3 regions of the Aeromonas sp. HMWF016 genome follow, and region 1 is predicted to be linked to each of the others. Evidence: predicted binding sites of a transcription regulator. Region 1 holds the regulator's gene; each other region holds the start of a gene.
The links. The regulator sigma-54, encoded in region 1, starts transcription at its own class of promoters, with help from an activator protein. The targets are predictions, from matches to a motif close to TGGCACNGTTTTNGCTT.
Positions count from the first base shown of each region.

Region 2: a site for sigma-54 is predicted at 3,423-3,439, ahead of flgB (flagellar basal body rod protein FlgB). Genes of this name have one in related genera too.
Region 3: a site for sigma-54 is predicted at 2,187-2,203, ahead of flhA (flagellar biosynthesis protein FlhA). Genes of this name have one in related genera too.

Region 1 covers NZ_CAWNWX010000082.1:156,137-165,856, forward strand. Annotated here, with positions in the region: gene AACS24_RS12715 (DgaE family pyridoxal phosphate-dependent ammonia lyase) at 1-951, shown strand, start outside; gene dagF (2-dehydro-3-deoxy-phosphogluconate aldolase) at 951-1,691, shown strand; gene AACS24_RS12725 (BglG family transcription antiterminator) at 1,799-3,703, shown strand; gene npr (PTS phosphocarrier protein NPr) at 3,713-3,985, opposite strand; gene rapZ (RNase adapter RapZ) at 4,006-4,872, opposite strand; gene ptsN (PTS IIA-like nitrogen regulatory protein PtsN) at 4,918-5,364, opposite strand; gene hpf (ribosome hibernation promoting factor) at 5,367-5,654, opposite strand; gene AACS24_RS12750 (RNA polymerase factor sigma-54) at 5,676-7,115, opposite strand; gene lptB (LPS export ABC transporter ATP-binding protein) at 7,179-7,904, opposite strand; gene lptA (lipopolysaccharide transport periplasmic protein LptA) at 7,908-8,435, opposite strand; gene lptC (LPS export ABC transporter periplasmic protein LptC) at 8,422-8,982, opposite strand; gene kdsC (3-deoxy-manno-octulosonate-8-phosphatase KdsC) at 8,979-9,533, opposite strand; gene AACS24_RS12775 (KpsF/GutQ family sugar-phosphate isomerase) at 9,533-9,720, opposite strand, start outside.
Region 2 covers NZ_CAWNWX010000056.1:38,501-48,220, forward strand. Annotated here, with positions in the region: gene flgF (flagellar basal-body rod protein FlgF) at 1-293, opposite strand, end outside; gene flgE (flagellar hook protein FlgE) at 443-1,810, opposite strand; gene AACS24_RS08285 (flagellar hook assembly protein FlgD) at 1,821-2,558, opposite strand; gene flgC (flagellar basal body rod protein FlgC) at 2,574-2,993, opposite strand; gene flgB (flagellar basal body rod protein FlgB) at 2,993-3,394, opposite strand; gene AACS24_RS08300 (CheR family methyltransferase) at 3,649-4,473, opposite strand; gene AACS24_RS08305 (chemotaxis protein CheV) at 4,491-5,402, opposite strand; gene flgA (flagellar basal body P-ring formation chaperone FlgA) at 5,547-6,230, shown strand; gene flgM (flagellar biosynthesis anti-sigma factor FlgM) at 6,324-6,653, shown strand; gene flgN (flagellar protein FlgN) at 6,650-7,066, shown strand; gene yfcE (phosphodiesterase) at 7,111-7,653, opposite strand; gene AACS24_RS08330 (peptide ABC transporter substrate-binding protein) at 7,664-9,301, opposite strand; gene AACS24_RS08335 (DMT family transporter) at 9,458-9,720, shown strand, end outside.
Region 3 covers NZ_CAWNWX010000094.1:26,709-36,428, forward strand. Annotated here, with positions in the region: gene fliQ (flagellar biosynthesis protein FliQ) at 1-215, shown strand, start outside; gene fliR (flagellar biosynthetic protein FliR) at 212-1,009, shown strand; gene flhB (flagellar biosynthesis protein FlhB) at 1,002-2,132, shown strand; gene flhA (flagellar biosynthesis protein FlhA) at 2,240-4,345, shown strand; gene flhF (flagellar biosynthesis protein FlhF) at 4,362-5,783, shown strand; gene AACS24_RS15065 (MinD/ParA family protein) at 5,785-6,660, shown strand; gene AACS24_RS15070 (RNA polymerase sigma factor FliA) at 6,653-7,372, shown strand; gene cheY (chemotaxis response regulator CheY) at 7,496-7,867, shown strand; gene AACS24_RS15080 (protein phosphatase CheZ) at 7,880-8,620, shown strand; gene AACS24_RS15085 (chemotaxis protein CheA) at 8,632-9,720, shown strand, end outside.

The DNA.
Region 1 (9,720 bases):
TATCTGGCTGGCCTGCTGGGAGTGGAAGATGCGGTGGTGGTCTCCTGCGCCAGCGCCGGCATCGCCCAGTCGGTGGCCGCCGTGATCGTACGCGGCGACCCCTACCGCCTCGAGCAGTTGCACGCCCATACCCACGATGTGCCAAGCGAAATCGTGCTGGCCAAGGGACACAACGTCAACTTCGGCGCCCCGGTCGGTACCATGGTCAATCTGGGTGGCGGCAAGGTAGCGGAAGCCGGTTACGCCAACGAGTGCTCCCCCGCCCAGCTGGCCGCTGCCATCAATGCCAACACTGCAGCCATCCTCTATATCAAGTCCCACCACTGCGTGCAGAAGAGCATTCTGTCGGTGGCCGAAGCCGCCGAGGTCGCCAAGGCCCACGGGCTCCCGCTCATCGTTGATGCAGCCGCCGAAGAGGATCTGCGCCTCTACTACAACCAGGGGGCGGATCTGGTCATCTACAGCGGCGCCAAGGCCATTGAAGGCCCCACCAGCGGGCTGGTACTTGGCAAGCGTCAGTACGTGGAGTGGGTCAAGCAGCAAGCCAACGGCATCGGCCGCGCCATGAAGGTGGGCAAGGAGGGGATCCTCGGCCTGACCCATGCCATCGAGCGCTATCTGGCCAAAGAGAAAGAGAGCGGCGCCGCCATGGTCGCCAAGATGACCCCCTTCATCGAGCGCCTCAACCAGCTGCCCGGCGTCACAGCCAAAGTGGTGTGGGACAGCGCAGGGCGCGATATCGCCCGCACCGATATCGCCTTCAACCACCAGCAGATCGGCATGACCACGGTGCAGGTCGTCACCCGTCTGCAACAGGGCACGCCTGCCATCTACTGCCGCGGCTACAAGGCCAACGAGGGGCACATCGAGATCGATGTGCGCAGCGTCACTGTGCCCCAGCTCGACCAAATCCACTTTGCCATTGCCAACCTCGTTCAGGAGAATCGCTGATGTCCCTTACCCCCAACTACTACCGTGATCGGATCTGTCTCAACGTGCTGGCAGGTTCCAAAGAGAATGCCGTCGAGGTGTACGACGCAGCCGAAGGCCACGTGCTGGTCGGAGTGCTCTCCAAAAACTACCCGGATATCCCCTCCGCGGTGGCCGACATGCGGGCTTACGCCAAGCTTATCGACAACGCCCTCTCCATCGGACTGGGAGCCGGTGATCCACGCCAATCCGCCATGGTGGCCGAGCTGGCCTGCCAGCTGCAGCCCCAGCACGTCAACCAGGTGTTCACTGGCGTTGGCGCCAGCCGGGCGCTGCTCGGCCAGTCAGAGACGCTGGTCAACGGCCTGATCTCCCCCACCGGCATGCCGGGCATGGTGAAGATCTCCACCGGCCCGCTCAGCGCCGGGCAGCCGGACGGTATTGTCCCCATCGATACCGCCATCGCCCTGCTCAAGGACATGGGTGGCAGCTCGGTCAAGTTCTTCCCCATGGGCGGGCTGGCCTGCCGCGACGAGTATCAGGCGGTGGCTGAGGCGTGTGCCCGCCACGGCTTCTGGCTGGAGCCCACCGGCGGCATCGATCTGGACAACTTTGAAGAGATTGTGCGAATCGCGCTGGATGCCGGGGTCGAGAAGGTGATCCCTCACGTCTACAGTTCCATCATCGACAGCGTGAGCGGTCAGACCCGTCCTGATGATGTACGGACTCTGCTGGCCATGGTGAAACGACTGTTGGCGTGATGGCAGTCACGGGCACCGGTTTAATCACTGACCGGTGCCTGGCCTGCTGGTGACATGCTTGTTAACATCGGCCCTTTTATCGTGCGACAGGAGACGCTCATCCCCACATGATCAAGCTGCCCCACCCGAGACTGCACCAGCTGCTGACCCAACTTCATGCCGAACCGCTGCCGCAGGAGGAGCTGGCACGGCGCCTCAATGTCTCCACCCGCACCGTACGCACCGATGTGGCGACCCTCAACGAACTGATTGCCACGCACGGCGCCCACCTGATCCACCAGCGTGGCAGCGGCTACCAGCTGAAGATCTACAATCAGACGCTGTTTGAGGCATTGCTGGCAGCGCAGGGACAGGAGAGTACCTTGCCGCGCACCAGTCGCGAACGGGTGCTGCATCTGCAGATCCTGCTGCTGACGGCAGAGCAGGGGATCAAGCTCGATGAGCTGGCCGATACCTGGTACCTGAGCCGGACGGCGCTGCAGGGCGATATGGCGGAAGTGCGGGAACAGCTTGCTCACTTTGGCCTCGCGGTCGAGAGCAAACCACGGGTGGGTATGCGGATACAGGGGAGCGAGACGGCAATCCGTGCCTGCCTGACCCAGCTGCTCTATCAGGAGTTGCTGCACAACAATCAGTTGCAAACCCTGCTACCCAACCTCTGCCCCAGCAAAACCCTGGAGGTAGTGGGCAACCACATTCACGCCCAGCTGAGCCGTCATCAGCTGCGTCTGGCCGACGAGAGTTTGCAGCAGCTTGCCATCTATTGCGCCGTCGCTCTGCTGCGCCAGGCCGCTGGCCACGAGCTGCGCCAATTCGCCAGCGAGGATCTCACTGCCCCCCTGCTGGCAGTCGCTCGTGACATCTATGGCGAACTGCCGACCCTCACCCCGCCGGGAGAAGAGGAGATAGCCTGCCTCGCTATCCAGATCCAGGCGCGCCTGATTGCCGAAGCGCCTCAGCTTAGCCCGGCCATGGCGGCCGAGAGCGAACAGCTGGTGGAACATCTGCTCACGTACATCCACCAGCACTACCCCTATGATCTGCGGGGCGACCTGCAGCTGCGAGCCGACCTGCAGACCCACATCAGCGCCATGCTGCTGCGGGTCAAGTACCAGATCGGCAGCCACAATCCGCTGGCAGACCACATCAAGCAGTACTACCCCCTCGCCTACGACATCACGCTGGCAGCCATCTCGGAGTGGATCAGGCAGACCCCTTACCGGCTGACCCACCACGAGATCGGCTATCTGGTGATCCATATCGGGGTCGGGCTGGAGCGCCACTACGATATCGGCTACACCAGACGCCCGCAGGCACTGCTGCTGTGCGATGCGGGCAATGCCACTTTCAGGGTACTGGAGGCCCGCATCAAGCGAGAGTATCCCCAGTTGCAGCTGACCACGCTTGAATCGGTGCGGGATTACGAAGGGCTGGAGCGGATCGAGCAGGATTTTGTCATCAATACCGTCAAGGTGAGCGAAAAGGATGTGCCGGTGGTGCAGGTCGACCCCTTCCCGACCCAGTACCAACTGGAGCAACTTGGCAAGCTGGTGCTGATCGACCGTACCCGCCCCTATATGCTCGACAAGTACTTCGATGCAGACCATTTCATGGTGGTCAACGAGCCGATTACCCAGGCGGAACTATTTGATCGCATTTGCAGCCAGCTGGAGGCTGAGGATCTGGTGGAGAGCGGATTCAGGGCTTCCCTGCAGGAGCGGGAGCGAATAGTCTCCACCATGCTGGGTGAGGGTATCGCCCTGCCCCACTCCCTTGGCCTGCTGGCACATCGGACGCTGGTCTATACCGTACTGGCACCACAGGGTATCGACTGGGGCAATGGCGAAAACGCCACCCTCATCTTCGTGCTGGCCATCAGCAAGGCAGACTATGAGGAGGCGATGGGGCTCTATGATCTGTTCCTGGCGCTGATGAACGAAAAAGCCAGCAGGAGTCTGCTGGCTTGTCGCGATTTTGCCGATTTCAAGGCGCTGGCAAGAGTAGCGCCCTGAGCGTCGCCACTACTCCTCGTTGAAACCCGAGGTGAACAGCTCCACTACGGCGGCAAGGGCCTCAACCTCTTCGGGGCCCTCAACCTGCACTTCCACCTGCTTGCCCTGAGCGGAGTCCAGCATCAGCAAGCCAATCACGCTGTCGGCATCGGCCTCGACCCCATCTTCATTACGCAGCAACACATGGGCATCGAATCCCTGTACCAGCTCGAACAGCATCATGGCCGGTCTGGCGTGAATGCCCAGCTTGTTTTTCACTTCAACCGAAGCAGAGACTGTCATTTGGCCGTCCTATTGCGTCATCAGGAGTGGGATGGGTTCTTGTCGAGGGTACGGTGGCGAAGTTGCACGTTCTTGCCCAGCGCTCTGAAGGCCGCAGCCAGCCGCTCTGCGATAAAGACCGAACGGTGCTGACCGCCGGTGCAACCGATGCCGACCGTCACATAGCTGCGATTGTTGCGCTCAAGATGAGGCAACCAGGTCGCCAGCATGTTTTCGATCTGCTGGGTAAACAGCATCACATCAGCTTGCGCCGCGAGGTAGTTGGCGACTGGTTCATCCTTGCCGGTAAAAGGCTTGAGTTCCGGGATCCAGTGCGGGTTGGGCAGGAAACGGGCATCGAACACGAAGTCGGCATCCTTGGGAATGCCGTACTTGAAGCCGAAAGATTCGAACACCAGCACCAGCTCGTTCTCTTTCTTGCCGAGCACCCGGGTCTTGATGAGCTCGCTCAGGTCGTGAATGCTGAGGTTGGTGGTATCGATACGCAGGTCGGCAGTAGAGGAGAGCGGCGCCAGCAGGTGGGTCTCCTGACGGATCGCCTCATCCAGCGACAGCTTGTTGCGCGACAGGGGGTGCAGACGGCGGCTCTCGCCGTAGCGCTTGAGCAGGGTGCCGTTATCGGCATCGAAGAAGAAGCTGGCAAATTCCACCCGCCCTTCGTTGCGAACCTGAGCCAGCAGGTTCTCCAGTTTTTCCGGGTCACCGGGCAGGTTGCGCACGTCGATGCTGACCGCCAGCTTGTCATACTGGCTCTCGACCGAGACGATCAGCTGGGGCAGCAGGTTGACCGGCAGGTTATCTACGCAGTAGTAGCCCAGATCTTCCAGCACCCGCAGGGCTACCGTCTTGCCGGAGCCCGAACGTCCACTCACCACGATTAACTGCATCTTGTTCCCTCACGCCAAAACGGGTGTGTCATCAGGGCCTGCACATCAGGCCGAGGTCATGATCTGATAGAGCTCTTCGTCACTGGTAGCCTGACGCAACTGGCGGCAGACCGCCTTGTCGCCCAGCTTGGAAGCCATCAGGGAAAGGGTCTTGAGATGCTGTTTGCACTCGCTCTCCGGTACCAGCAAGGCAAACAGCAGGTCAACCGGTTGATTGTCGATGGAGTCGAAAGGGATGGGTTCGGCAAAGGTCATCAGGATCGCGGTTGGCGGGAACTCATCGTCAATTCGACCGTGGGGGATCGCAATACCGGCACCGATCCCGGTACTACCCATTTTCTCGCGGGCCAGCAAGCATTCAAACAGCGCCTGGCGGGAGGTGCCGAGGCGTTCGGCGGCCAGCTCGCTGATGATTTCAAGGGCACGTTTCTTGCTGGTGCATGGGACTGCACTCTTGGTGCAGTCCCGACTCAGTATGTGTTCAAGTTGCATAGTTATTTTTTATTTAACTTATCTTTGTGCTTGATGATCTGCCTGTCCAGCTTGTCGAGCAAGGTATCAATCGCGGCATACATATCGGCATGCTCGGAGTTGGCGAATACCTCGCCACCGCTGACGTGCAGTTTGGCTTCGGCAATCTGGTTCAGTTTCTCTACGCTAAGCACCACATGCACGTTGTTGATGTGGTCGAAATGACGCTCGAGTTTGGCAAATTTGTTATTCACATAATCACGCAGAGCTTCGGTGATCTCGACATGGTGTCCGGTCAGGTTAATTTGCATAACATCATCCTTTTGTTTTGCCTAAACCAGGCGTTTGCGCTGATTGGAAGGTGGGATAAACAAGGATTCGCGGTACTTAGCGATCGTGCGTCTAGCCACCATAATACCCTGTTCGGCCAGCAAATCCGCGATCTTGCTATCACTTAACGGCTTGGCAGGATTCTCTGCCGTTACCAGCTTTTTGATGAGCGCGCGAATTGCGGTCGATGAGCACTCTCCTCCTCCTTCGGTGTTCACATGGCTGGAGAAAAAAAACTTCAATTCGAAGATACCGCGGGGGGTATGCATGTACTTCTGGGTCGTCACCCGGGAGATGGTCGACTCATGCATCTCCACCGCTTCGGCAATGTCGTTGAGCACCATTGGCTTCATCGCCTCTTCACCATACTCGAAAAAGCCCTGCTGCTGCTCGACAATACAGCTGGCTACTTTCAGCAGGGTATCGTTGCGGCTCTCAAGGCTCTTGATGAACCACTTGGCCTCCTGCAGGTGGGAGCGGATGAATTGGGTATCCGTGCTGCTGCGGGCGTTGCGGGCCATGGCGGCATAGGTCTCGTTGACCCGGATGCGCGGGGCGGAATCGGGGTTGAGCTCCACCACCCAGCGGTTCTGGCGCTTTACCACCGAAACATCGGGGATCACATACTGGGAGTCGCTCTGGATGATGCCGTTACCGGGGCGGGGCTCCAGCAGCTGGATCAGATCCAGCACCTCCTTGAGGTCGCTCTCCTTGAGGCGAGTTTTGCGGGCCAGAGTGCGATAATCGCGGTTGCCGAGCAGATCCATGTGCTCGAGGATCACCTCTTTGGCTTCGTTGAGCCAGGGAGTTTCGGGGGCATACTGTTCCAGCTGGATAAGCAGACACTCCTGCACCGAGCGAGCGGCGATACCGACCGGGTCAAAATGCTGCACCCGCTTGAGAACAGCCTCCACCTCGTCGAGCTCGACCTCTACTTCGTCACTGCTGACGGCGGCCTGGATATCCTCCAGTGCAACGGTCAGATACCCGGATTCGTCGATGGCATCGATGATGGCAAGCGCGATGGCGGCATCCACATCGCTGAATGGTGTTAGACGCATCTGCCACAGCAGATAGTCCTGCAGGTTTTCGGTGGTCTCACCCTGATAGACGCTGTCTTCACCGTCGTGGATCGGGCCTGCACTCTGGGCGGTACCGGCGGAGTAAACCTCATCCCAAGTGGTATCTACCGGCAACTCGTCAGGCATCTGCTCCTGAGCCATGGCATCGCTGGAGTCGAGCTGGCTGGCATCGACAGCCTCTTGCGGGGCCGTCTCCTGCACTTCGCTCTCTTCCTGCTCCAGCAGAGGATTGCTTTCGAGCGCTTGCTGAATTTCCTGCTGGAGTTCCAGAGAGGAGAGCTGGAGCAGACGAATCGCTTGTTGTAATTGCGGCGTCATGGTCAGGGACTGACCGAGACGCAACTGTAATGTCGGCTTCATCTACGTCGGGATATCCTTATGTTCAGCGAGGCACTGTCACAGAGAATGAAGGCTGCCCCCTTACTATAGACTGAATTGATCGCCCAAATAGACGCGCTTGACCTGTTCATCGGCGAGGATATCGGCCGGTGCACCCTCGGCAATCATCTGGCCGTGGCTGACGATATAGGCCTTCTCGCATACGTCCAGAGTCTCTCTGACGTTGTGGTCGGTAATCAAGACGCCAAGCCCCCTATCTTTCAGGTGCTGGATGATCTTCTTGATGTCTATCACAGAAATCGGGTCAACCCCTGCGAAAGGCTCATCCAGCAGGATAAAGCGCGGTTCCGCTGCCAGCGCCCGGGCAATCTCGACCCGCCGCCGCTCGCCACCGGAGAGGCTTTGCCCCAGGTTGTCGCGGATATGGGTGATATTGAACTCTTCCAGCAGCTGCTGAACCTTGTCCTCCCGCTCTTCGCGACTCAACTCCTTGCGCGTCTGCATCACTCCCATCAGGTTTTCATACACCGTGAGGCGGCGGAAGATAGAGGCTTCCTGCGGCAGGTAACCGATGCCGTTGCGGGCGCGCACGTGCATGGGCTGCAGGCTGATGTCCTGATCGTCAATGGTGATGAGACCGGCATCGCGCTGTACCAACCCGACGATCATGTAAAACGACGTGGTTTTGCCGGCACCGTTGGGGCCAAGCAGGCCGACTATCTGGCCGGTACCCACCTCAAGGCTCACGTCGCTAACCACCATGCGACGCTTGTAACTCTTCTGCAGGCCGACTGCTTTCAATACTGCCATGGCTTATTTTCCCTGCTTCTTCTGGTCGGCGGGCTTGTCGAAATTCTCGACCTGGTCGGGCAGGAATACCGTCTTGACCCGCTGGTTCGGGGTCTTGCTCTCGGCAATCATCTTCTGTTTGACGATGTCGTAGCGGATCAGGTCGCCGTTGACCTGACTATCTTCCTGTTTGAGCTGACCGTTGCCGGTGATGGTCACCAGGCGCTTCTTCAGCTCGTAGCGAATGCTGTCGCCATGGGCGTTGACCGGCTTGCCGTTATCCAGGATCTGAAAGAAGGTAGCGGGTTTGCCATAGGCAGTCATTACCTCGGCCCCTTTCTCGCCGGAACGGGTTACCACAACCTTGTCAGCCTTGATCCTGATGGTGCCCTGATTGATGGTCACATCCTGCTCGAAGGTGATGCGGTTGTCCTGCATCTCGGCCACCTGCTTGATGGCGTCGACATAGACCTTCTCGGTGAAGTCGGACTCCTTGGCGTTGACTGTGCCGCAGAGCATCAGGGCGGCGAGAGCCAGATTAACGTTTTTCATTGAAATAGATGGCATGACCTTGATCCAGTAGCTCAAAATATTTGCGGTCCAGATGGCCCTTGAGGCCAACCCCTTCGGTCTGGAAATCCTGACCCAAAATGTTCACTTGCCGATTGCTGCGTACGTCCTGTGTCACCAGATCCAGCTCCATATAGGGCGTATCCAGCTTGGAGATAAAGGAGTCCGGCAGCAACCCGTCCAGATGCACCTTGTCCCGCAGGATCACGTTGTCATCGGTATTGAGTACGCCGGTCTCGGCCGTCACCTTCCACTCGGCCTGTCCCTGCTCGTCAAACATGTAGACCACCGGTTTTTCGAAGGTCGCCTGCTCGAGGATCTGGAAATACTCCGCATACTGGGACTCCAGCCGCTCGGTACGCTTGCCGTTGACATCGAACCGGGTGGTCACCAGATCTCTGGCGACAAAATCCGGCTGATAGTGCTCGGTTTTGACCTTGGCCTCGGGCACCAGCTCCACCTTGCCAAGCTGCCAGGCCACCAGAGCGACCAGAAACAGCAGGCCAAACAACAGGGTCTGTCTGCTCATGCCGATACCTCGGGCTGATAATCGTCATGGCCCTGCGCCTGCAGGATGAGATCGCATACTTCGCGCACCGCCCCCATACCACCGCCAAGCCGGGTCACCATATCGGCACGGCTCAGTACCAGCGGATGGGCATCGGCAACGGCAATGCCGAGACCACAGGCCTCCATCACCGGCAGGTCGATGGTGTCATCTCCCATATAGGCGGCCTGTTCGGGTGTCAGTCCCAGCTTGGCCAGCAGCGCTTCAAAATGAGGCAGCTTCTCGTCCGCACCCTGTACCACATGGGCCACCCCCAGGCTCTTCATCCGATCGCTGACGATACGGGAGTTGCGCCCGGTAATGATGGCGATCTCGATCCCGGCATTGAGCAGTGCCCGCATGCCGGCGCCATCGCGGGTACAGAAGGTTTTCAACTCTTCGCCGTTGTTTCCCATGTAGATGAGGCCATTGGAGAGCACCCCGTCCACATCGCACACCAGCAAGCGAATTTGCGCCGCCTTGTCGAACTGGCTGCGCGTCACCGGACCATAGAGGGTCGGTACGTTTTGCATCAAATAACTCCGGCTTTCAGCAGGTCATGCATGTTGAAGGCACCCAGCGGGCGCTTGTCGCCATCCACAACCAGTAATCCGTTGATTTTTCTCGTTTCCATCAGTTTGACGGCTTCTGCCGCCATCATCTCCGGCCCTACGGTAACACAGTTGGCCGTCATGACGCGGCTGATGGGGGTGCGATGAA
Region 2 (9,720 bases), on a different contig from region 1:
GCTTCTCCCCCCTTGGGATCCTGCACCGCAATCCAACCCGGACCATCTACTGCCACGTCAAGATCCCGTCCTGTTGTCATCAACATGCCATGCTGCAAGTTCTGGCCTGGGCGCTCCGTCATGGCAAATACCCGGCTGGGCAAGCCTTCGCCGAAAGCCTGCATACTGCGCGCCTGCTCGAAGTCGGACTTGAAGCCGGTGGTATTGGCGTTGGCGAGGTTATTGCTGCGAATAGCCAGGCTATTCATGTTCTCTTTAGCCCCGGACATGGCGATGTAAAGCAGGTGATCCATGGGATCCTCCGTCAAACAGATGACTCTAATTAGGGAACTGCAATTTGAGTGCCAACAGGAAAATGGGAGGAGATAGCGGGGATTTAGGGGCAGAAATGAAGAAGGGGCACGAGCCCCCTCCTCTGATCAATATATTGTCAGTACATCCATTAACGGATCTGCAGGATGGTCTGTTGCAGCGAGCTGTTAACCTCCAAGGAACGGGAGTTGGCCTGGAAGTTACGCTGGGCAGTGATCAAATCCACCAGCTCCGAAGTCAAATCCACGTTGGATTGTTCCAGTGCCGAGGACTTGATGGTACCGAAGGTGCCCGAGTTGGGGGTACCCGGCAAGGCATCGCCAGAGAGCAGTGATTGCCGCCAAGAGGTATCGCCCACCTGAGTCAACCCTTGCGAGTTGGCAAACTTGGCCATAGCGACCATGGCAACCTTGATGGTGGTGGCATTGCTATAGGTGGCAGAGACAATACCATCTGGCGTGATCTCTACCTTGGTCAAACGACCGACGGTCGAGCCATCCTGTGACAACTTGTTGACTTCAAACGGTGACGCATACTGGGTCACAGTCCCAAACGAAATATCAACCTGCTGGGTAGGATCTGCACCGTTAGTGATAATACCGGCGCCAGCAGGGGGCGCGACACCCAACTGCTCTGTCTTGATGGTTGCCGGAACTGTCGGTGTGATCATTTTGCCATCAGCACCAAACGTAATCTGTGCGCCCAGCGGAGCTTGGTTCAAGCCCGCAGCCATCGTAGGCGCCGCACCACCAACGATATCGATCGGTTTATCTCCTTGATACAGATACATCCGCCAAGAAGTAGGGGTGGTCGGCTTGCCCGGGTTTGCAGGATCAGCCTCTTTGACAAAATACTGGGTTATTGTATGAGGCTCACCCAACGAGTCATAAATCACTACAGAAGTCGATGATGAATAGGTCTTTGAATCCTTCGGGTCAAATGTTGATGCTGGACCACCACCAAAACCGGATGGTAATGGCGCTGCCGTAGACGGCAGGTTAAAACTAGCGTCAATTTTGCTAGTCTTCACCGGCTCACCTGCACGGTCTGGAATCTGGATCGGCTTGGTTGCATTGATACTGACGGCCTTTGGAGTACCATCTGCGTTTATTTCATAACCCTGCAGGTAATGGCCCTGATTATTGACCATATAGCTGTTTTCATTGAGCTTGAAAGCACCAGCACGGGTATAGGTACGGTCCAGATTGGTAAGACCATCGGAAGTCACAAAGAAACCGTTACCCTGGATCGCCAGATCCAGCGCATTACTGGTAAATTGCAGCGCCCCCTGGTGGAACTGCTGCGCAACAGCACCGGTTGCCACACCGTTACCAACCTGGGTCTTCGCATTGACAAAAATGGAGTTGGCGTAAACATCCGCAAACTCGGCTCGGGACTCTTTAAAGCCCATCGTATTAACGTTGGCAATGTTGTTAGCGGTGACGTTCAAGTCTTTTTGTGCCGCGTTGACACCGCTTAAAGCATTGTTAAATGACATACCCAGCTCCTTAGATCGATGATGTCGACGTGGTCTTGGATGACGTGGTCGTCTGATTTGAATTAATTCCTGACACCTGCAGGATGTTGTTTAAATACTCTCCACCCAGCCCCTTCAAATTGAGGCGAGTCGGGCTTGTGGCTGTACCCAAGGCAACACTTTCCACCTTGCCATAAGCAAAAGTGGTAATACTTTCCGACTTGCCATCAAGATTGCCACTGGCCTTAAGCACATATTTACCTGATGGAGCACGCTTACCATCTTTATCTGTTCCATCCCAAGCAATCTCGACGTTACCCATCTGATCACCTTCAAGGGGAAACTCTTTGATAACCTGCCCCTTCTCGTCTTCGACAGTAATTTTGACGCTTGCATACTTATTAGTCGTACCAACCGCAACAACCCCTGACAAAGAACCTTCCTTATCCAAAAACCCGGTACTGCTTTGCAGCAACACATTCTGCCCAACCAGAGAAGAGGCTTGCAGAGCCTGGCTGGAAATCATCTGCTCATTTAGCTTGCCCATCTGGGTAGACAAACTGCTAATCCCCTCCGAGGTGGACATGGACGCCATCTGGGAGAGCATCTGAGCATTATCAACAGGCTTGAAAGGATCCTGATACGAGAGCTGCATCGTAAGCAATTTCAGAAATGAAGCCTGGTCCAGCTCCTTCTTTGGCGCTGTTGTCGTACCATTTGTCTGAGTGGACGCATAGTTAACTCCGCTCACACCGTTTGTATTGGCCATGTTGCATTCCCCCTATCAGGACTTGCCAAGATTCAGCGTCTGCTGAAGCATTTTCTTGGCCGAGTCTGCAACCTGAACGTTCGTTTGATAGCTGCGCGAGGCATTGATCATGTCCGCCATCTCTTCAACCATGTTGACGTTTGGCTTGAAGATGAAGCCATCCTTATCCGCCATTGGGTGATTGGGGTTGTACTCCTTGAGCAGTGGAGCCTTACTCTCGACAATACCTTTCACCTCGACCCCAACCGAGCCTTGATTATCAGACATAGCCTGATCAAGCTGGGCGGCAAAAATTGGCCGCCGGGCATGGTAAGTTTTTTCCACACTGGAGCTGACGCTATCTGCGTTGGCCATATTGCTGGCAACGGTGTTGAGCCGCACGGTCTGCGCGCTCATGGCCGAGCCGGCGATGTCAAAGACCTTGAACAAACTCATCACTGTTCTCCTTTCAGCGCCTTGAGCAGGCCACTGATCTTGCTATTCATGAATTCAAGAGAGGTCTGATACTCAAGGCTATTACGCAGAAACTCTGTTCGCTCCTGCTGCACGTCTACCGTATTGCCGTCACCAGTATCAGGCTGCAGCGGGTTGCGATACTGAACCGAACCGGGCACATCCATATTCAAGGCAAAGTGCTTTTCGCTGGTGGTCGCCAGACCAAACCCCTGTTGTTGGTGCTGCGCATCCTGCAATGCCTGTGCAAAGTCGATATCTCTGGCCTTATAGCCAGGGGTATCGGCATTGGCAATATTGCTGGAGAGCACTTCTGCACGATTGGCACGAACCCCCAGCGTGTATTGATGAACACCAAATGCCTTGTCGAATGAAAGAGCCATAGCTCACCTCCTGCTTGATACTGTTTCCAAGCAAGAGCTATGCCACAAAAGACCGGTAATGAGAGATAGGCAAGGAAGGGGTTGCATTATCAGGAAGCACGGAACGCGCCAATAAACAGGCTGACGATTGTGGAAAACCCACGCAGATATCAACCAGTATGCTTCTAACGTAAATAAAGAGGGAGGCATTGTGCCTCCCTCTGACGTGATATTGCCGGTATTCTGTCAATCCTCCAGGAGTGCGGATTTAAGGCCTATTTCACCTTGTAAACAATCCCCGGATTGCAACGGATCATCTCGAATCGATCAGTCAAACCGGCCAGTGACTCTGATGCCCCTAGCATCAGATATCCTCCCGGATTGAGGCTCGCTGCAAACTGGTTGAGGATTTTTGACTTCACTTCCGGAGCAAAATAAATCAACACATTACGACAGAAAATAATGTCAAATTTACCGAGCAAGCTGTAGCTTTCGAGCAAATTCAAGGGACGGAAAGTGGTCAATTTTCTGACTCGTTCCACCACCCGCATTTTATTGTCACCATAGGGTTCAAAGAACATTTTCTTGCGCTCAGGTGACAAGCCCCGCGCCAAAGCAAGGCTGTCGTATACACCCTCTTTGCACTGGTTGAGCATGGTGGTCGAAATATCTGTACCCACGATCTGTACACCGCCAGGCAGAGTGCCAGGTTTTTTCATCTGCTGTTCCAGTGCCGTCATGGCAATAGAGTATGGCTCCTGTCCGGAAGATGACGCCGCAGACCAAATCTTGACGGGGCGGCCACTTTTACCCAGTTCTGGGAAAATCTTGTCGGTCAACAACTGGAACGGATAGGTGTCACGAAACCAGAGTGTCTCGTTGGTTGTCATGGCATCTACCACCGCCATTTTCAGGTCACGCTCTCGCACACTCATTGCACGGGTAACCAGGTCAGACAGACTCTCGATGCCAAACTGAGCCATCAAAGGTGAAAGACGGCTCTTCACCAGATACTGTTTGTTATCACCCAGCACGATTCCGCTCTGTACCGCCAGAAAATTGCTGAACTGTTTGTATAAGTCGTCCGAAAGTGTCTTCATGCAGCTGTTCTTCTTTATTAGAGTGCGTTTTGTACGGCCTTGGCCAATTCATCCGGTTGGAACTTGGCGATAAAATTGTTGGCCCCCACTTTCTGCACCATTGCCTGGTTGAATACTCCACTGAGGGATGTGTGCAGAATAACATGCAAGTCTTTGAGGTTGGGATTATTGCGGATCTCGGCAGTGAAGGTGTAACCATCCATCTCCGGCATCTCGATATCCGAAATGACGAGAGCAATCTGCTCTTTAATCGGGCCATTCTTGGTCATTTCGAGCAGCATGTTCAATGCTTCACGGCCATCTTTTGCCAATACGCACTCAACCCCGATCGCCTCAAGTGCACGCTGAACCTGTTTGCGAGCAACCGATGAGTCATCGGCTACCAGCACAGGGCGTCCGAGAGTTGGGTGCTCGACACTAGCTTCAACCAGCTCCTGACTAACCTCGGTGGAGACCGGAGAGATCTCGTTGAGAATGCGTTCAACGTCGAGAATTTCAACCAACTCACCGTCCACTTCGGTAACAGCCGTCATGTAGTTTATACGGCCTGCGCCCTTCGGCGGCGGTAGAATTGATTCCCAGTTCATGTTGATGATGCGCTCGACCGAATGCACCAGAAAACCCTGAATGGAGCGGTTGTACTCGGAGATAATAATGAAGCACTTGCTCAGGTCTTCAATGGGACGTTTGCCCATCGCCATGCTCAGATCGATAACCGAAATAGTCTGACCCCGAATGTGTGCAACTCCACGAATACAGGAGTTCAACTTGGGCATCACGGTCAAGGGAGGACACTGCAACACTTCACGCACTTTGAATACGTTGATGCCAAATCTTTGACGTCCATTGAGACGAAACAACAACAACTCCAGCCGGTTTTGCCCCACTAGCTGGGTACGTTGGTTGACCGAGTCCAGGATACTGGCCATAAACACTCCCTAAAAACGCTTGGCATTAATCATGCATGCGTGATGGATTGCGTCAGACTATCGATGTGACAACGAACAGATTCTGAAGCAATCATAGTTAAATATGGTGATATGCGTGAACAACTTATCGACCAACGAGCAAAAATGATTAACCGACTTTTACTCATCAGCCTCTTTTTGGGCAGCATCTCTTCCAGCCACGCCTCGGACGTCACCACCTATTTGCAAGAAAAAGCACAAGAGTTCGTGTTTAACCAGCTCGAGGTGCCATTAGATGCCAGGGCTGAAGTAACGGCGGCAACCCTTGATGACCGACTTCCATTGACCCGCTGCGACGATCTATTGACTATCAGCTTACCTGCAAAAATGGAAATTCGCCGTAATACAACAGTTTACCTGAAATGTGAGGAAGACAAACCCTGGGATGTCTATCTTCCGGTACGAGTCAGCATCCAGAAGCCCTATGTGACGGTCAACACTCCGATTGCTAAAGGCGACCTATTGAGTGAAAGCCAGCTGCAACTGGGCTATCAGGATCAGACGCTGATCCGTGGCGACTACCTGACCGACATGAGCATGCTGGTCGGCGTACGCAGCAAACGAGAAATCAAACCGGGGCAACCAATCCGTTTGAGTCAGGTGTGTGTCGTGTGTAAAGGTGATCAGGTCACTCTGACAGCCGAAAATAGCAGCTTCCAGATCAAAACCATGGCCCGAGCCTTGCAAGATGGCAGCTTCGGAGAGATCATCAGGCTTGTTAATATTCGCTCCGGAAAAACTGTCGAAGGAAAAGTCAGTGCAGTCGGTGCCGTAACGGTCACTTTTTAAATGTCGGGTTTATCACCAACTTTTTTCTAAAGTTTTGACCTGCCGCACCGATAAACAGGTAAGCAAACCTTAAAGCAGACGAAGGTAACTCAAATGGCCATCAACAATATCAACAACTTGGCGAATAATCGGTTGCAAAACACCGTTAGCAGCCAGGGGACAGGCAGCAAGTCAGTCACCTCTTCTTCGCCAGAGCCCGAAAATAAAGCGGCTGCAGTCAAGCTGGACTCCGTCTCCTTGACCAGTGAGGCCCAACAATTGCAAAAGATGCAGCAGAATCTCAATACAGCCTCTACCGGCAACGAAAGCAAGGTCGAGCGGCTCAAGAAAGCCGTTGCCAGTGGCGAATATCAGGTTAACAGCGAAGCTGTGGCCAAAAAGATGTTCAGCTTTGAGACCAATCTGGACAAAGTTCTCGGATGATGGATCTGCCTTCGTTACTGCACACCCAGGATGAACACCTCAGCCAGATGCAAAGCCTTCTGGAAGAGGAGTTCTCCTTGCTCGAAAAGCATCAGGCTCTGGCCCTGCCTGAACTCACCGAGCGAAAACAGCTGCTGCTTGCTGAGATAGAAAGTCTGGATAAACAGCTGGCCCAATTGCCCGAGTTGACTCAGCAACTGGCCGCTTATCCTGACGAGATGACCCGGATCCGGGAAAAACTGGATGCCTGTCAGGAACAAAATGACCTCAACGGTCGACTGCTGGAGCTCAGTATTGTCTCCAATCGCCGTCTTGCGAGCTTTCTGAGCCAGCTGCGCGATCGCAACAGCCTCACCTACGATGCCAAAGGCAATACCCGCTCAGGCACCCGCTCCTTCGGTATCAAGGCCTGACTCTCGACGAATCGGGCCTTGCCACTTTCTGCAATCAATAAGACCTACAGCGCCAGTCGCAGTAATTCTCGCCCGTCGACACAACTCTTGACGCTCAGTACGCCCGCCTCATAGCAGCCATAACTGGCCGGCAGTTCACCGCGTGGAAAACAGATGGAGCCCGGATTCATCAAGATCTGGTCTCCCTGCCGCTCCAGTACCGGAACATGACTATGGCCGCTCAAAAATACACTGTCCGCAGGCAGTTGCACCTCATCGGGGCGGTAGAGATGGCCGTGGCTCATAAACCAGCGGCGCCCATCAACCAGCAGCTGGTTGTAAGGGGCTGTGATGGGAAACGCAAGCAGCATCTGATCCACTTCGGAATCGCAATTTCCACGCACCGCCATGATATAGGGGGCCAGCTCGTTGAGCCGCTCGGCAACTGCGGCCGGGTTGTATCCTTCAGGCACGGGATTGCGCGGGCCGTGGTTGAGCAGATCGCCGAGCAACAGGTAGTGGTCGGGCTGCCAGGCGTCCAGCCGTGACAACGCCAGCTCCAGTGCCATGATGCTGCCGTGAATGTCGGAAATAATGGCAAGTTTCATGAAGTGCTCCTTACAGCGGGCCGAAATAGAGATCCTTGGTGGCAATCGTCCCTTTCAGATTCTGGCTGGGCAACCCGTGCAAAGTGGGATCGACCAGTCGCATCTGGTTGTAATGATACACGGGGATGATGGGCGCCTCTTCCATCAGCAGCTGTTCGGCATGCTGATAGAGTGCAACCCTGCTCTTCTCATCCAGAGTGCTGGCAGCCTGTTCCAGCAACAGATCAAAATCGGGATTGCAGTAACCGCTTTCGTTGCGCAGATCCTGGCAGCGGAAACTGTTCAGCATGGCCGAGGGCTCGACGTAATCACCGAACAGAAAGCTTCTTGCCACCAGAAAATCGCCGCTATCCTTGGCGACCTGATAGCTGTTCCACTCCAGATTGTTGAGCGTGACCTCCACCCCCAACTGACGCCACATACCGGCAATCAAGGTGGCTATCTTCTTGTGGGTATCTGCCGTGTTGTAGGTAATGCTCAGCCTGAGTGGATGAGCACTGCTGTAACCGGCGGCGGTCAGCAATGCAACGGCCCTGGCCTGACGGGTGGTTTGATCCTCCAGCGCAACGGGGGGAGAGAGGTGGGAGTAACCCGGCATATCAGGCACCAGAGACCAGGCCGCCAGCTCCTCCTGACCGATCACCGACTTGGCCAACTGATAGCGGTCGATGGCAATGGAGAGCGCCTGGCGCACCCGCACATCCTGCAACTCGGGGCGGCGCATATTGAAGGTGTAGAGATAGGTGCCCAGCAACGGCGATCCCCAGACTCGCAACGGATCGCTCTGCTTCATCTTCTGGTAATAGTCGGGCGACACCCGGTTGGTGAGCTGTATCTCACCCGCCTCATAACGCAAGCGCTCGGCATGTTGTGAGGCGATGGGTAGGTAGGTGACTCGCTGAATACGGGTATGGCGATCATTCCAGTAATTGCTGTTGCGCTCCGCCTCAAGCCGCTCGTTGGTCACCCGGTTTGCCAAGCGATAAGCACCATTGCTCACCAGCTTGCCGGGCTCGGTCCACTGTTTGCCAAAACGAGCTATAGCCTTCTGATTGACCGGCACAAATGGCAGCTGGCTGATGAGCTGCAGAAAATAGGGCACCGGTCGCTCCAGAGTAACCTTCAGGATCTGGTCGCTCTGCGCCTCGACCCCGAGATTGGCGGGCTCCAGCGCACCGGCATAGATGGACTGGGCATTGTTGATCCCGGCAGTCAGCAGCAAGGTCGCCGAGGGAGAGCCGAGGGCAGGATCAAGCAGCCGGCGCCAGGCGTAGACAAAGTCACCGGCAACCAGCGGATCGCCATTGGACCACTTCAACTGTGGACGCAGGAAAAACCGCCATTCGAGGCCATCTTCGCTCACTTCCCAACGCGCAGCTTGGGCAGGAACAATGCGTCCCTGGCCATCCTCGCTGACCAGACCTTCAAAGAGATCCACCAGCACCTCTTCCCCGGGAAAACCGCTGCGCATCAACGCCGGATCCAGAGAGTCGGGTTCACCGCCATTGCCCTTGACCAGCACCTGCCGATCCGACAAGCGGGGCGCCATCTCCACCGTAGTGGCGTATGCCGGCGGTAGCGCCAGCACACCGAGCAAAAGCGGGGAAAGCCAGCGTTGCGCCAGCCGGGGGAAGAGACCATACCTCATGACAGAACCTCGAATAAAACCACTGCAGGAGGGGAAGGCCGACGGCGCGCCTGATGAATGCCTGATGCCGCCCTTGTTATCCCCGAAAACGCCCCGTATTGTATCGGGCTTGCCCCGGAGATGGAGTCTTTAGGGTTAATTTTTTCGGGAGTTTTTATGGGTTATGAGTGGCTGGCTCTCGCATCGGCCAGTTTATGGGCAGTTGCCGCCCTGATTTCGGTCAAACCAGCCCGCCATCTGGGCCCGTTTGCCTATAGCCGCTGGCGGATGTTTCTGGTCAGCCTGATGCTTGGCAGCATCAGTCTGCTGACTGGCGGCTGGCACACCCTTTCCGGCAGCGCCATTCCCCTGCTCGCCCTGTCCGGATTGATCGGCATCTTTATCGGCGATACCGCCCTCTACGCCTGCATGAACCGGCT
Region 3 (9,720 bases), on a different contig from region 1:
TCATGGTCTGTGCCGTGATACTGCCCAGCCTCTTCGTTGGCTTGCTGGTAGCTATTTTTCAGGCGGCCACTTCCATCAACGAACAGACCTTGAGCTTTCTGCCTCGTCTGATTGTGACGCTTTTAGCTTTGGGGGTTGGTGCTCACTGGGGCTTGCAGAGTCTGATGGACTTCTTTCAGCTAATGGTGAGCCAGATCCCCGAGGTGGTGGGATGACCTACACAACCGCTCTTATCATGGAGTGGTTGTCTTCCATCCTCTGGCCACTGGCTCGGGTGAGTAGCCTGCTGATGGTGATGGCGGTGTTTGGTAGCCGTCTTGCCCCAGCTCGGATCCGGATTGGCTTGGCCCTTGCCATTACCTTTCTGATTGCGCCTCTTCTCCCCAAGATGCCTCCCATCGAGCTTTTTTCCGTCGGCAGTTTTCTGGTATTGGCCCAGCAGTTGCTTATAGGCATTGCGCTGGGACTGATGACCCAGTTTCTGATGGAGAGTTTCGTAATGGCGGGTCAGGTAATCGCCATGCAGACCAGTCTGGGTTTTGCCACCCTGGTTGACCCCATGAATGGTCAGGCTACACCTGTGGTCGGCCAGTTTTATCTGATGCTGGCGACGCTGGTTTTTCTGGCGCTAGATGGTCATCTGGTGATGCTGCGGCTGGTCATCCTCAGCTTTGAGACGCTCCCCGTCTCCGATAGCGGTCTTTCAGTTTCCTCTATGCAAACCTTGAGCGCATTCCTGGGGGTTATGTATCAGGCGGCGCTGGTTATGTCGCTCTCTGCTATAGTGGCGCTTCTGCTGATCAACTTCGCTTTTGGCGTGATGACCCGGGCTGCTCCTCAGCTCAATATTTTCAGTATCGGTTTTGCCGTCAGCATGATGTCTGGTCTGCTGATCCTCTGGCTCACGATCGGTGGTTTTCTCGGCCATTTCGATAGCCTGTGGGAGCGGGTGCAGGAGGTCAGCTGTGAGCTGATTGACACCCAGTGCCATGGGGGGGCCCATGGCTGATACCGATCAGGAACGTACCGAACAACCCACGGGCAAACGACTGCAGCAGGCCCGTGAAAAAGGGCAGATTGCGCGTTCAAAGGAGCTGGGTACCGCCAGTGTCTTGCTTTCAGCCGTGTTCGGGCTGCTGATGCTCAAAGGGTCGCTCGCTAGCGCCATGAGCAAGGTGTTGACGACCGGTTTTACTCTGGACAGGGAGCAGGCCTTCGACCCTGACGCTATGATCGCCATGGTTCCAGCGCTGCTTGGGGAATTGATCCTTCCGCTGGGTCTGCTTTTTGCGCTGGTTACCATTGCCGCTTTTATCGGCAATACCCTGATGGGGGGGATGAACTTCTCCACCGAAGCCATGATGCCCAAGTTCAGCAAGCTGAGCCCGCTCAACGGGTTGAAGCGGATGTTCGGAGTGCAATCGTTGGTCGAGCTGGTCAAGTCGATTGCCAAGGTTGTGTTTATCTCCCTGTTTGCATGGTGGATGCTTTCCAGCCAGTTTAACCATCTGCTCAATCTCTCGATGGAGGGATACCCCGGTGGCATCATTGATGCGCTAGAACTCTTTCTCTGGATGCTGATCATCCTCTGTTGTGCCCTTATCCCTATTGTGGCCATAGACGTGCCGTTCCAGCAGTGGAATCACATGCGTCAGCTCAAGATGACCAAGCAGGAGATAAAAGACGAATTCAGGGATAGCGAAGGTAAGCCAGAGGTCAAAGGGCGGATCCGTCGTCTGCAAATGGAGATGGCTGCGCGCCGGATGATGGGGGACGTACCCAAGGCGGATGTGGTGATCACCAACCCGACCCATTACTCGGTTGCCCTCAAATATGAGGCGGGCAAGCCTGGTGCCGCACCCAAGGTCATCGCCAAGGGGACTGACGAGGTGGCGATGAAGATCAGGGAGATCGCCCGTGAATACAATATTCCCATCATGCCCTCTCCCGAGTTGACCCGCGCCATCTATCACTCTACCGAGCTGGGTAGAGAAATTCCAGAGGGGCTGTTTGCTGCTGTGGCCCAGGTGCTGGCCTATGTGTTCCAGCTCAAGAAGTTCCGCCGTGGACATGGACGTCGCCCGCAGCCGCTGGCTAAAGATCTTCCTATTCCGCCTGAATATCGCAAATGACAAAGTTCTGACACAGTCAAAATAAAATGATTTAAAATCAATGAATTGAATTCTTGGCTTGATGTTTGCTTTAATCTGGAACCAGCGAGTAAAGATCGAGAAAAGCGATGGAATTCAAGGCATCATTGGGCCGGTTAAAAGAGTACAGATGGCTGCTTGGCAAAGGGGTCGGTACCCCGTTGCTGGTGCTGGCATCCATGGGGATGGTGGTTCTGCCCATTCCGCCTCTGATGCTGGATATCCTCTTCTCCTTCAACATCGCGCTCTCCATCGTGGTGCTGCTGGTTGCCGTCTACACCCGCCGTCCTCTTGAATTTGCCGCATTTCCTACCGTGCTGCTTATCGCGACTCTGCTTCGTCTGGCGCTTAACGTTGCTTCTACCCGAGTTGTTTTGCTGGAAGGCCACAACGGCAGTGCTGCTGCGGGGCATGTAATTGAGGCCTTCGGTAACGTAGTGATCGGCGGTAACTATGCGGTCGGCATCATCGTCTTCATGATCCTGATGATCATCAACTTTGTGGTGGTCACCAAGGGTGCAGGCCGCATCTCCGAGGTGAGCGCCCGCTTCACTCTGGATGCGATGCCTGGCAAGCAAATGGCCATCGATGCCGATTTGAACGCCGGCCTTATCAATCAGGAAGAGGCCAAAAAGCGCCGCCAGGATGTGACTCAGGAGGCTGATTTCTACGGTTCCATGGACGGTGCGTCCAAATTTGTTAAAGGGGATGCGATTGCGGGCATCATGATCCTCTTTATCAACATACTGGGGGGCTTCATCATCGGCATGGCCCAACACCAGCTCACCTTCAGCGAATCGGCCCAGATCTACACCTTGCTGGCTATCGGTGATGGCTTGGTTGCCCAGATCCCCTCCCTGCTGCTCTCTATCGCAGCCGCCATCATAGTCACCCGGCAAAATACCGATCAGGATATGGGGACTGCGGTATTGGGACAGCTGTTCGATAATCCCAAGGCGCTAGTCATTTCTGCCGGTATCTTGCTGATGATGGGCAGTGTGCCCGGTATGCCGCATGTGGCATTTCTGAGTCTGGGTGGCGTAGCTGCGGTCGGAGCCTGGTGGCTGCTGCGCCGCGAGAAACTGCTTGCAGCCAAGGCAGCCAAAGGGGAGTTGATGCCGGCAAGTGCCGACCAACCTGCTCACGAGCAGAAAGAGCTGAGCTGGGACGACGTGATGCCAGTCGATATCATCGGTCTGGAAGTGGGCTATCAGCTCATTCCGCTGGTGGATCGCAGTCAGGGAGGCGAGTTGCTCAACCGGATTAAAGGGGTGCGCAAGAAACTGTCTCAGGAGCTGGGTTTTCTGGTTCCAGCGGTACACATTCGCGACAATCTTGATCTGGCGCCCAATCAATATCGGATCACCTTGATGGGAGTCAGTACCGGCGAAGCCAATGTTTACCATGATAAGGAGATGGCCATTAACCCGGGTCAGGTCTTTGGTCAGGTGCAAGGCATTGCAGCACGGGATCCCGCCTTCGGGCTGGAAGCTGTCTGGGTTGCCAAGGATCAGGTCTCCCAGGCACAGACTCTGGGCTATACCGTGGTGGATACGGCGACCGTGGTTGCCACCCATCTTAGCCAGATCCTTACCAACCATGCCTCGTTGCTGCTCGGTCACGATGAGGTGCAACAGCTGCTCGACATGATTGGCAAGCACCAGAGCAAGCTGGTTGAAGGATTGGTACCTGAAGTCATCAGCATGGGTAACCTGGTGAAGGTATTGCAGAATTTGCTCAATGAAGGCGTGCCAATTCGCGATATGCGCACTATCCTGCAGACCCTGGTGGAGTACGCACCCCGTAGCCCGGATCCGGAAGTGCTGACAGCCGCCTGTCGGATTGCCCTGCGCCGCCTGATCGTGCAGGAGATTGCCGGCCCGGATCCCGAGCTGCCGGTGATTACCTTGGCCCCAGAACTGGAACGTATATTGCATCAGTCCTTGCAGGCAGGTGGCGGTGATGGGGCTGGTATTGAGCCGGGTTTGGCGGAGCGGATGCAGCGCTCACTGGTGGAGGCCACACAGCGGCAAGAGTTGGAAGGTCAACCAGCCGTGTTGCTGACATCGGGTATCTTGCGCAATACCCTGGCCAAATTTGTAAAGAATGCCATTCCTGGATTGCGCGTTCTGTCGTATCAGGAAGTGCCTGATGACAAGCAGATTCGTATCGTCAGTGCAGTCGGACAGAACTAGTTAGCGGAGATGACGGGTGAAGATTAAGCGGTTTTTTGCCAAGGACATGCGAACGGCTCTGGCCGAGGTCAAGGAGACTCTCGGGCCGGATGCCGTCATCATGTCCAACAAGAAGGTGACCGGAGGGGTCGAGATAGTCGCCGCCGTTGACTATCAATCCCAGGTTCCGGGGCCTAGAGATACGCCGGTTCGCCGTCAGCTGAACGATGAGAGCGTCAATATTTCGTCTGCCGCGCGGCAGATGGGGCGCCCTGAACCAGCACCCAACCAGAACGAACACTATGCCGATACGCTGGCAGCCTTGCTTGCTCGTCAGCAAAAGCTCCAACCGGGCAATGCTGCCGGGATGGGTGGCGCTCAGCCAGCCGCAATAGCTGCCACGACTTCTGCGCCGAAAACCCTTGCAGAACAGGGACAGTGGGGGGCCGCTCCCGAACCTGCCAAACCTCGGGCTCGTGCCACATCCACTTCTCCTCGTGCCCCTCAGTCCAATCAACGGGATCAGGAGATGGAGGGGATGCGCAAGGAGATGGCCAGTATCCGCAAGTTGCTGGAGCACCAGATCTCCGGTTTGATGTGGCAGGAGGTGGAGCGCCGGGAGCCGATGCGTGCGCTGCTCATCAAAGAGCTCAAGAAGATGGGGTTTGACGATGCTTTTGCCGATCAGCTGGCTGGCATGATCCCGGAAGATATGTCGATCCATCAGGGAATGGCTCAACTGGCTGAAGTGCTTACAGCTCAACTCAAGATCAGCGAAGACGAAATTTTGCGGCAGGGCGGCGCGGTTGCGCTACTTGGTCCGACCGGGGTGGGTAAGACTACCACCATTGCCAAACTGGCAGCACGCTTTGCCATGAAATATGGTGCTGAACAGGTGGCGCTGATCACCACTGACAATTACCGGATCGGTGCCCATGAGCAGTTGCAGACCTATGGTCGCATCATGGGATGTCCGGTTCGTCAGGTGCGCGATGCCGAGGAGCTGGCCAGCGCGCTTTATCAATTCCGCCATCGTCGGTTGGTATTGATCGATACGGCAGGGGTCGGTCAGCGGGATATTCGCTTGACCGAGCAGCTCGATACCTTGGTCAAGAATGCCAAGGTGCGGATCCGCAGTTATCTGGTTATGTCCGCAACCTCCCAGCGTCGGGTGATGCAGGAGGCGGTTGACCATTTCCGGCGTATTCCGCTTAGCGGCTGCATACTTACCAAATTGGATGAAAGTCTGAATCTGGGCGAAGTGATTAACGTGTGTATCCAGAATTCATTGCCCATCAGCTATATCACTGACGGACAAAGGGTTCCGGAAGATATTCAGGTTGCCAATGCGGCGCAGCTCGTCGGGGCTGCCATGGGCTCGCTGGAGCGAGAAACAGAGGAGCCCTACTTCTGGGGCGCAGGCTTTGGCGAGGCCGAAGATTCGGAGTTTTATGAGTAACATGTATATGGATCAGGCGAGTGGTCTGCGCAAAATGCGTCAAAACAATCGAGTAAAAGTAATCGCCGTTTCCGGTGGTAAAGGTGGCGTGGGCAAGACCAACGTGACCCTGAACGTAGCCGGAGCCATGGCCGCCCAAGGCAAGCGGGTGATGGTGCTGGATGCCGACCTGGGTCTGGCCAACGTCGACGTCATGCTGGGGCTGCGGGTCCATCGCAATCTCTCCCATGTCCTGGCGGGTGAATGCACCATCGACGATATCATCGTCGAAGGTCCCTACGGCATGATGATCGTGCCCGCGACCTCGGGCACCCAGTCCATGGTCGAGCTTTCTCCGGTGCAGCATGCCGAGCTTATCCGTGCCTTCAGCGAGATGAAAACCCAGGTCGACATCCTGCTGGTGGATACGGCTGCGGGGATCTCCGACATGGTGCTGAGCTTCACCCGGGCCGCTCAAGACATCATGGTGGTGGTCTGCGATGAGCCGACCTCCATCACCGATGCCTATGCGCTTATCAAGATCCTCTCCAAAGATCACGGTGTGTTCCGCTTCAAGGTAGTGGCCAATATGGTGCGCAGTCTGCGCGAAGGGCAGGAGCTCTTTGCCAAACTGACCCGGGTCACGGATCGTTTCCTCGACACCTCGCTGGAACTGGTCGCTTGTGTACCCTATGACACCAATCTGCGTGCCGCAGTGCGCAAGCAGAAGCTGATTGTCGAGGCGTTTCCCAAGTCGCCGGCCGCACTGGCGTTCCGAGCCCTTGCCAACAAGGCGGCGAGCTGGCCGGTGCCCAACCAGCCAGGCGGCCATCTGGAGTTTTTCCTGGAAAATTTGTTGCAGAAACCGGCCACAACACAGGAAGGTTCCCGTGAATAAAGCCCAAGCGTACTTGCGTCATCAGGATTCCTATGTGCTGGTGGAGCGTCATGCTCCCCTGGTCAAGCGAATTGCCCAGCATTTGTTGGCTCGCCTGCCCAGCAGTGTCTTGCTGGATGACCTGATCCAGGCAGGTATGATTGGGCTGCTTGAAGCCTCCCGCAATTTTGACGGTAGCAAGGGGGCCAGCTTCGAGACGTATGCCGGGATCCGCATCCGAGGCGCCATGCTGGATGAGATCCGGCGTGGTGACTGGGTACCCCGCTCTGTGCATCGCAACAGTCGCGCTATTGCAGAGGCGATCGAGAATGTCGAGCAGACTCACGGGCGTGACGCGCGAGATACCGAGGTTGCTGCCGAGATGGGGGTCTCCATCGCTGATTACCATGCGATGCTGCAAGACGTCTCTTGCGGCAAAATTATCGGCATCGAAGATTTGGGGGTCAGCGAGGATGTGATCGGCAACCCCGATGATGCCCCTTCAGGCTCGGGATTCGATGAATTGGCTGCAGAGCGATTTCAGATTGCATTAGCCGAGCAAATTGGTCGCTTACCAGAGAGGGAAGCCTTGGTTCTCTCTCTTTACTACGATGAAGAGCTGAATTTGCGCGAAATCGGCGAGGTTTTGAATGTCAGTGAGTCACGGGTGAGCCAGATCCACAGTCAAGCAATGCACAGATTACGTGCTCGTTTGCGAGATTGGCATCTATAAGTGTTTGTACTGGCTACACTGAGACTAAACTCTAAGGCATAATCCGCACGACACAACCCGTTTTTAGCATCATGTAAGTGAGCCGCCGAGGCGGCTATTTAGGAGGGAATTTTGGACAAGAACATGAAAATCCTCATTGTTGATGACTTTTCAACGATGCGCCGGATTATCAAGAACTTGCTGCGCGACTTGGGATTCAACAACACCCACGAGGCGGATGATGGCAATACAGCATTGCCGATGCTGAAAAATGGTGATTTCCAGTTTGTCGTAACTGACTGGAACATGCCTGGCATGCAAGGTATTGACCTGCTCAAGGCCATTCGGGTTGATGACAAACTCAAACATCTTCCGGTTTTGATGGTGACAGCTGAAGCCAAACGCGAACAGATCATTGAGGCCGCCCAGGCTGGCGTTAATGGCTACATCGTCAAGCCTTTTACTGCAGCGACGCTCAAAGAAAAACTGGACAAGATTTTTGAACGAATCGGCTAAGGAGCTGCAGGGATGATGGCCAAAACGAGAGCAATGATTTCGCTCGACCAGGCAAGGATGCTTGTTGCTCATCTTGAGCAAGGTGAATTTGAGCTGGCCGATGATCTGCTTGCCGAAGTGTGTGCCCCCAATGCCTCCGATCTGTTTGACAAGGTCGGTCAACTGACAAGACAACTGCATAATTCACTACAAGAGTTTCGCCTTGATCCGCGGATTCCCGATCTGGCTACTCATGATATCCCCGATGCTCGGGAACGCCTTAGCTACGTTATCGATATGACTGACAAGGCCGCGAACCGCACCATGGATGCGGTAGAAGCCAGTCTGCCGATTGCAGATCGTCTTAATGACAATATCCAGCTGGTTATGCCGAACTGGAATGCCTTGATGTCCCGCGACATGAATGTTGGGCAATTCAAATCGCTATGTCACCAACTCGATGATTTTATTAAGGCTTCAGAGTCTGATGCCGATAAATTACGGCAACTGTTGACAGAGATCCTGATGGCGCAAGATTTTCAGGATCTGACAGGGCAGATGATCCGCAAGGTCATCAAACTTGTGCAGGAAGTAGAAACAAAATTAATAGAAATGCTGACTATGTTTGGTGAGGCTTCTGCAGAGCATTCAACTCGCAACCTTCCTATCAACGGAATTGAAGCTGAAGGCCCCATCATGAACCCCGAGGCCCGTGCCGACGTGGTCAATGGTCAGGATGATGTGGACGATCTGCTGTCTAGCTTGGGATTCTAATGGAGTGACGCATGGCCTTCGAAGTTGATGAAGACATACTGCAAGACTTTCTGGTCGAAGCATCCGAAATATTGGAACAGTTGTCTGAGCAACTGGTCGACTTGGAAAAGCGGCCCGATGACAAGAACCTGCTGAACGCGATTTTTCGCGGCTTTCATACCGTGAAAGGTGGGGCTGGGTTCTTGTCGCTGGGCGAACTGGTTGACGTATGCCACGGTGCCGAGAACGTATTTGATATATTGCGCAACGGCAAGCGTACAGTGACTGCAGAATTGATGGATGTAATCTTGCAGGCTCTGGACGCCATCAACGTCATGTTTGCCCAAGTGCAAAATCGTGAAGCGCCAAGTCCTGCGTCAGAAGATCTCCTGCACGACCTTCATGAGCTGTGCAAGCCTGAGGGTGAAGAGCAACTGAGGACTGCAACCAGCAGTGCTGCCTCTGATGTTATTGTTGCCGACCCCGAACCAGTGGCCCCTCAAGTAGACGTTTTCGTTGCTGAGCCTGAAGTACCAAAAGCGGTGGTTTCAGCAGAGAACGTTGAGCCATCAGCCGTTAATGGCGGGGGCTCTATTGACGAGATCTCTGCTGACGAGTTCGAACGTTTACTGGATGAGCTGCATGGTGTTGGCGGAGCGCCAACCAAAGCGGCTTCAACATCTGTGACCACAGATTCCGGTGACATTACTGATGATGAGTTCGAAGCCTTGTTGGATCAGCTGCATGGCCAGGGACAACATATAGGTGCACCAGAAGTTAATCCGCTTAAGTCGGTGCAGAAGGAAGTAGACGAGCTGATCGATGATGATGAGTTTGAACGCTTGCTTGATGAACTTCATGGGCGCGGACAAGGGCCACAGAGTACAATTGCACCTGCCGCACCTGCCGCACCTGCCGCACCTGCCGCACCTGCCGCGGTGCCAGCTCAGTCCAAACCTGCAGTGCCTACTCCTGCAGCCAAGCCCGTGACCAGTGCCTCAGCAAAACCTGCAGAATCACCAGCCAAGGCTCCTGCACCAGCAGCCAAGGCTTCTGCTCCTGCCCCTGCGGAAAACAGTGCCGTACAAAGCGATACAACGGTGAGGGTGGATACCAAGACG